DNA from 2 places in the Nesterenkonia populi genome. Region 2 is predicted to be linked to the other one. Evidence: riboswitches for the same ligand, from Rfam matches in the RefSeq annotation. Region 2 holds a riboswitch; the other holds the start of a gene.
The links. A riboswitch is a leader RNA that binds a small molecule or an ion and turns the genes downstream of it on or off. The one in region 2 is predicted to bind thiamine pyrophosphate.
Positions count from the first base shown of each region.

Region 1 (3,396 bases), 660 kb from region 2:
ACGGAGAGTCGGCGCTTCTCACCCCCTGAGAGGCTGAACGGGTTGGCCGCGGCGAGGTGCTCCATCCGCAGCCGGCGCATCAGGCCGTTCACCCGGTCCTCGGCCTCCTCGCCGGCGAAGCGCGGCTGACCGTCGGCGGTGCGGGCCTGCTCGGCGGAGAGCCGCAGCTCCTCGGCGACGGTGGGCTTCACAAACTGGTGCTCGGGCTCCTGGAACACCATCCCGATCCGGCCGATGAGCTGGCCGGGGCCCCAGGCATGCGGGTCGGGGGTGAGTCTGCCCCCGTGCGGAGGGAGCAGGCCCGCCAGGGTGAGCAGCAGCGTGGACTTCCCGGCCCCGTTCGGCCCGGTGATCCCCATTGACTGTCCCACCCGCAGGGTGAGGTCCGCACCGGTGAGCACCGGGCCGGAAGAGCGTCGGCGTCGCCAGCCGCGGCGCGGACTGTGCCGGGAGACGCCCAGCCCCTCAGCCCGCAGCACCGCTGCACCACCAGCAGCCTCTGGGCTCAGTGATCTCCGGTCCCACGCTTCAGCGGGGCACCGGCCCGGAACCCAGAGCCCGGCTTCGGCCAGCTCCTCCCGCAGGGACTCATCGGTGCTGAGGTGTGAGGACGGCGCTCGCCGGCTGACGCCGCCGCCGGGAGCGAGCACGACGAGGGTGTCCATGTGCTCTGCCCAGCGGGCCAGCCGGTGCTCCACCACGATCAGGGTCGCGCCGGTCCGCTCGGCGGTGGTGATGACTGCGTCGCGGACCTGATCGGCGCCTTCGGGGTCGAGGTTGGCGGTGGGCTCGTCGAGCAGCAGCAGGCCTGGCCGCATCGCGAGGATCCCGGCGAGGGCGAGGCGCTGCTTCTGGCCGCCGGAGAGCTGCGCGGTCGGGTGCTCCAGAGGCAGGTGTCCCAGCCCGACGGCGTCGAGCGCCTCCGTGACCCGACCCGGAATCTCGGCCCGGGGGACGGCCAGGTTCTCGGGGCCGAAGGCGACGTCGTCGCCGAGGCGGGAGAGCACGACGGCGGCCTCCGGGTCCTGCTGCATGAGTCCCGCCCGGCCGCGAGCCTGCTCCGGCGGGGTGCCGTCGATGAGCAGCTCGCCCTGAGCTGCGGCGCCTTCGTCCTGCAGGACCCCGGCGAGGCCGTGCAGCAGGGTGGATTTGCCGGCCCCGGAGGGTCCGGCGACCAGCACCTTCTCTCCGGGGCGGATGTGCAGGTCCAGGCCGGCGACTGCGGGGGAGTCCCGGTCGGGGTGGTGCCAGGTCCACCCGCGAGCAAGGACCTCCGCGCCGGCGGGGAGGGAAGCCTGCGTCGTCGTGCTGGTGGTGTGCTCGGCGGTCATCGGGTCAGCCGGCACCGGGTCAGCTGGAGCGGGGGACGCTGCGGCCGAGCACGGGCTCGCGATGCGCCTTCCGGGAGGCCAGCGGTCCCAGCACCCCGGTGGAGGCGAGCGCCCGTGCGCCCAGCCAGGGCAGCAGCCCCGCGATGATGGCCCCGGAGAGCATGAAGGAGCCGATGTGGATGGCGGTCTCCAGGGGCGCGTATGCGTACATGGGCACGATCCAGTGGTAGGTGATGCCGCCTGTGAGCCCGGAGGCGGCACCGCCGAGCATGGCGATCTCGAGGCCGAAGCGCCGGTAGATCACTGCCAGGAAGATCAGCTCGGCGCCGAGGCCCTGCATGAACCCGGAGGACAGTACGGTGAGGCCCCATTGGGAGCCCAGCAGTGCGGAGACCGCGGCGGCGACCATTTCGCAGTAGATCGCCGCACCGGGCTTGCGGATGATGAGGGCGCCGAGCACGGCGGGGAAGAGCCACATGCCGTGGACGAGGGTCTCCACCGGCGGGTAGAAGGCGAAGAGGCTGCCCACAAAGTGGTAGCTGAGGTTCCAGCCCCAGAAGATGACGCCGGAGGCGACGGCGAGGGTGGAGGCCACCACGATGTCGGAGACGCTCCAGCGCACAGTGCGGCGGCGGTCAGAGGTGCGGGATGCAGAAGCGCGCGCAGGCGCAGAGGATGAGTTCATAACGACTTCCTTCGCAGGTTCTAGCCTGATCAGGTTCAAGGGTCTGGGCCTCAAGCCCACTCTCAGCGACTGGCCGGATGCCGGCGGCCGCTCCCCTGTCGGACAGAGTCAATATTCAGTTGCCCCACTGTTGAAGGTGGTGACGGTCACACTAGCATGACGGCGGGGCGTGCAGAGCCAGCAGGGATGTCCGTCCGCACCGGTAGGTTTGGGGGCATGCGGTTTCTGCACACCTCTGACTGGCATCTCGGGCGCGGCTTCCACGGGTTCAGCCTGCGCGCGGAGCAGGAGGAGATGTGCGACGCCGTGTGCTCGGCGGTGGGTGAGCAGGGGGTCGACGTCGTGCTCATCGCCGGGGACGTCTATGACCGGGCGCTGCCGCCGGAGTGGGCGGTGGAGCTGCTGGAGGAGACCCTCGGCAGGCTGGTCGACGCCGGCGCGCAGGTCATCATCACCGCCGGCAACCATGACTCAGCGGCCCGGCTTGGGTTCGGCCGCAGTCTGATGCGCAGCTCCGGGGTGCACATTCGCAGTGCCTTGGAGGACTCCTGGATCCCTGTGGAGCTCACCGATGAGAACGGGCCGGTACTGGTCTACGGGGTCCCGTACCTGGAGCCGCAGCTGCACGCCGCCGCACTGGGCTGCGAGCGGGCCCACCACACCGGGGCCGCCCGCGCGGTCACACAGCGCATCCGGGATGATCGTGCGCAGCGGGCCCCGGAGGCGCAGACCATTGTGATGGCGCACCTCTTCGCCGCGAGAGGCACCGCCTCCGAGTCCGAGCGGCACATCGGGGCTGAGGCAGCCGCCGGCGAGCGGCTCGACCACCACGAAGAGACCGTCGGCGGACTCTCCGTGGTCCCACTGGAGGTCTTCGACGGGTTCGACTACACCGCGCTGGGGCACCTTCACGGCCGGCAGGCGCTCACCGACGCCGTCCGCTACTCCGGCTCTCCCCTCCGGTTCTCCTTCTCTGAGGCTGAGCAGGAGAAGGGCGCGTGGGTCTACGACACCGTGGAGGGCAGCATGGTGCCCTTGGACTGGGCGATCGGAAGGCCGCTGAAGCGGCTCTCCGGGACCATCGAGGAGGTTCTCAGCCCTGAGACCCTGGAGAAATGGTCCGAGGCTTACGTCCAGGTGAAGCTCACTGATGATCAGCGGCCCGAACAGGCGTTCCAGCGTGTCCAGGAGGCCTACCCCTGGCTGGCCAGCTTCAGCTACGCCGGGGCAGGGCAGGTCAGCGGCGGCACCACCTACTCGCAGAAGCTGAAGCAGGCCCGCACCGACACCGAGGTCGTCGCCGGGTTCCTCGAGCACGTGCGCAGCCGCGGTCCCGACGAGCCCGAGCAGCAGCTCATCGCCGAGGCCCTGCAGGAGGCC
Region 1 covers NZ_VOIL01000001.1:2,171,489-2,174,884, reverse strand. Annotated here, with positions in the region: gene FWJ47_RS10085 (ATP-binding cassette domain-containing protein) at 1-1,331, opposite strand, end outside; gene FWJ47_RS10080 (ECF transporter S component) at 1,351-2,016, opposite strand; TPP riboswitch at 2,006-2,123, opposite strand; gene FWJ47_RS10075 (exonuclease SbcCD subunit D) at 2,233-3,396, shown strand, end outside.
Region 1: it holds a riboswitch for thiamine pyrophosphate, as region 2 does, so the genes downstream of both, FWJ47_RS10080 (ECF transporter S component) here and FWJ47_RS06955 (TenA family protein) in region 2, are expected to answer to the same signal.

Region 2 (3,396 bases):
CCATGGCGCCGGGCGCCTCGTAGATCTCGCGGGACTTGATGCCCACCAGACGGTCCTCAACGATGTCGATCCGGCCGATGCCCTGAGCTCCGGCACGGCGGTTCATCTGCTCGATGATCTGCAGCGGGGTGAGGGTCTCGCCGTCGACGGCGACCGGCGCTCCGGCATCGAAGGTGATGTTCACGACGTCGGGAGCCGGCGGGAAGGCGGGGTCCTCGGTGTAGTCGTAGACGTCCTTGGTGGGGCCGTTCCAGATGTCCTCCAGGAAGCCGGTCTCCACGGCGCGGCCCCAGACGTTCTGGTCGATGGAGAAGGGGTTCTTCTTGGTGGTCTCGATGGGGAGCTCGTTGCGCTCGGCGTACTCGATCGCCTTCTCACGGGTCAGCGCCAGGTCTCGAACCGGAGCGATGCACTTCAGCTCGGGGCCCAGGGTCTGGATGGAGACCTCGAAGCGAACCTGGTCGTTGCCCTTGCCGGTGCAGCCGTGGGCCACGGTGGAGGCGCCGAACTGCTGGGCGGCGGCCACCAGGTGCTTGGAGATCACCGGGCGAGAGATCGCGGAGACCAGCGGGTAGGCGTCCATGTAGAGGCCGTTGGCCTTCAGGGTGGGCATGCAGTAGTGCTCAGCGAACTCGTCGCGAGCATCCGCCACATATGCCTCCACGGCGCCGCAGTCCAGGGCGCGCTGGCGGACGGTCTCCAGGGACTCGCCGCCCTGCCCGACGTCCACAGCTACGGCGATCACCTCAGCGCCGGTGGCCTCGGCGATCCAGCCGATCGCCACGGAGGTGTCCAGGCCGCCTGAATAGGCCAGTACGATGCGCTCGCTCACAGAAGTCTCCTCATCGGGTTGCAGGGCGTGACTGCCCGCAGTATACATAAATATTCGGAGCACTGCATACTTATCGATACGGTGCCGCTGCGAATCCCACTCTATGCGCGCAGAAGGGCATTAAGCACGACAACGGCGGCCCGCATCTGCTGGACAGGCTCGCTAAGCTTGTCCGCATGGCAGACGAGCAGCAGACCCCCGAACCCCCGGTCGACCTCACCGAGGAGCAGCTGGAGTTCCTGGCATCGATGTTCGACCTCGCACGCTCGGGGAAGGGTGACGAGCTGCTCGCCCTCGTCGACCAAGGCATCCCGCCCAACCTCACCAACTCCTCCGGCGACACACTGCTCATCCTCGCCGCCTACCACGACCAGGCGGACCTCGTCCGGGGCCTCCTCGAACGGGGCGCCGAAACGGACCGGGAGAACGACCGCGGCCAGACCGCCGTCGGCTGCGCGGTCTTCCGCCAGAACGAGGAGATCACCCGCCTGCTGCTGGATGCCGGCGCAGACCCCCACCAGGGCCGGCAGAACCCCTACGCGGTCATTGAGGTCTTCGGCATCGAGAAGATGAAGCCGCTGCTCGACGAGTATGCCGCCTCCTGATGTAACGTGGGCCACGACCGAGGGGCGTCCCGCCGAAGGGACTGAGACGCCGCTGGCCCGCACACCGGGCGGTGCGGCAACCCTTTGAACCTGATCCGGCTGATACCGGCGAAGGGACTGGCGAGCCGCCGCAGCACCGGCACACCCTCTCCCCTCCGCTGACACCGGATCAGCCGGAGCATAAGGAGAGAGTATGGCTCAGCGATTCAGCACCCAGCTCAGAGAGCAGACTCAGCCCGCCTGGGATCAGGCGGTGGGCCACCGGTTCGTGGATGAGCTGATCAGCGGCACCGTCAAGGATGCGCACATGGCCGCCTATCTCATCCAGGACCACCGATTCCTCGACGCGTTCCTCACCCTCCTCGGCGGGGCCATGACAGCCGCGGACACTATGGAGGCCAGGCTGCGGTTCAGCCAGTTCGCCGGAATGATCTCCAGCGAGGAGAACACCTACTTCCTCCGCTCCTTCGAGGCGCTGGGCGTCACCGAGCAGCAGCGCCGTGAGACCCCGGAGACCGTGCCCTGCGCAGAATTCCAATCGATCATGCGCGAAGCCGCGCGCACGCAGGACTACGCCGCCATCCTCGCCGTCCTCACCGTCGCCGAATGGCTCTACGGCGACTGGGCCGGCCGCGCCGGCGACGACCGCCCAGAGAGCTTTGTGCACGCCGAATGGATCGACCTGCACCACAGCCCTGAGTTCGACGCCTGGGTCGAGTTCCTCCGCTGCGAGCTTGACCGGGTGGGACCTGACGCTGAGGCCACCGCCCGGGACTTCTTCTCCCGCTCCGTGGACCTGGAGCTGGAGTTCTTCAACGCTGTCTACGAGAACGGAGAGAACCTATGAGCACCCTGTTCGACCGCCTGAAGTCCGCCGCCTCGGAGGAGTGGGTTTCCTACACCGATCACGCCTTCATCCAGCAGATGGAGGCCGGCACTCTGCCCCCCGCCGCATTCCGGGAGTACCTGATCCAGGACTACCACTTCCTGGTGCACTTCGCCCGGGCCTACGCACTCATCGGCTACAAGGCTCGATCTTTGGAGGACCTGCGCTACGCCCAGGAAGGCATCGGCAATATCCTCCACGAGACCAGTCAACATGTGAAGCGCCTCGGTGAGCTCTACGGGCTGACCCCGGAGGACATCGAGGACACACCGGAGGACCCAGCAAACATCGCCTACACCCGGTTCGTCCTCGACGCCGGCGCCACGGGCGATCTCCTCGACCTGCACGTGGCCCTCTCCCCCTGCGTCATCGGATACGCAGAGATCGGCCAGCGCCTGAAGCCTGCCGTGGACGGGGATCCGGAACACCCCTACGCCGAATGGATCAGCGAGTACTCCTCCGACTGGTATCAGGAGACCGCGCGGTCAGCTGTTGAGCACATCGACGCACTGGCCGCCCGCGGAGGCAGCGACGCGCGCTTCGGAGAGATCGTGAAGACCTTCACCACCGCCACTCGTGCCGAGGCCGCGTTCTGGCAGATGGGCCTGGACCGGGCCGAGAACGCCTGAGCTCAGGCCACCATCTCGTTGAACCGGGCGACCAGAGCCTCCCCGCCCTGGGGGTCGCGAGCGATGAGCATGATGGTGTCGTCGCCGGCGATCGTGCCCAGCACCTCATTCAAACCGGCGTGGTCCACCGCGCTGGCGAGGAACTGAGCAGCCCCCGGCGGGGTGCGTAGGACCACCAGGTTGGCGCTGGCCTCCGCGGAGACCAGCAGATCCCGGCACAGGGAGGCCAGACGAGCGGTGGTGGCAGCCTCCGTCTGGTCGGACTGCAGCTCGCCGGCGGGGCCCTCCGCGGGCACCGCGTAGACGAGCGCGCCGTCGCCGCCGCGGACACGAGCGGCACCGATCTCCACCAAGTCCCGAGAGAGCGTGCCCTGGGTGACCCGGACCCCCTCGTCCACGAGCCGGCCGGCCAGGTCGGCCTGCGAGCGGATCGTGCCGCGGGTG
Region 2 covers NZ_VOIL01000001.1:1,509,516-1,512,911, reverse strand. Annotated here, with positions in the region: gene FWJ47_RS06965 (argininosuccinate synthase) at 1-832, opposite strand, end outside; gene FWJ47_RS06960 (ankyrin repeat domain-containing protein) at 1,009-1,437, shown strand; TPP riboswitch at 1,448-1,571, shown strand; gene FWJ47_RS06955 (TenA family protein) at 1,631-2,284, shown strand; gene tenA (thiaminase II) at 2,281-2,952, shown strand; gene FWJ47_RS06945 (arginine repressor) at 2,955-3,396, opposite strand, start outside.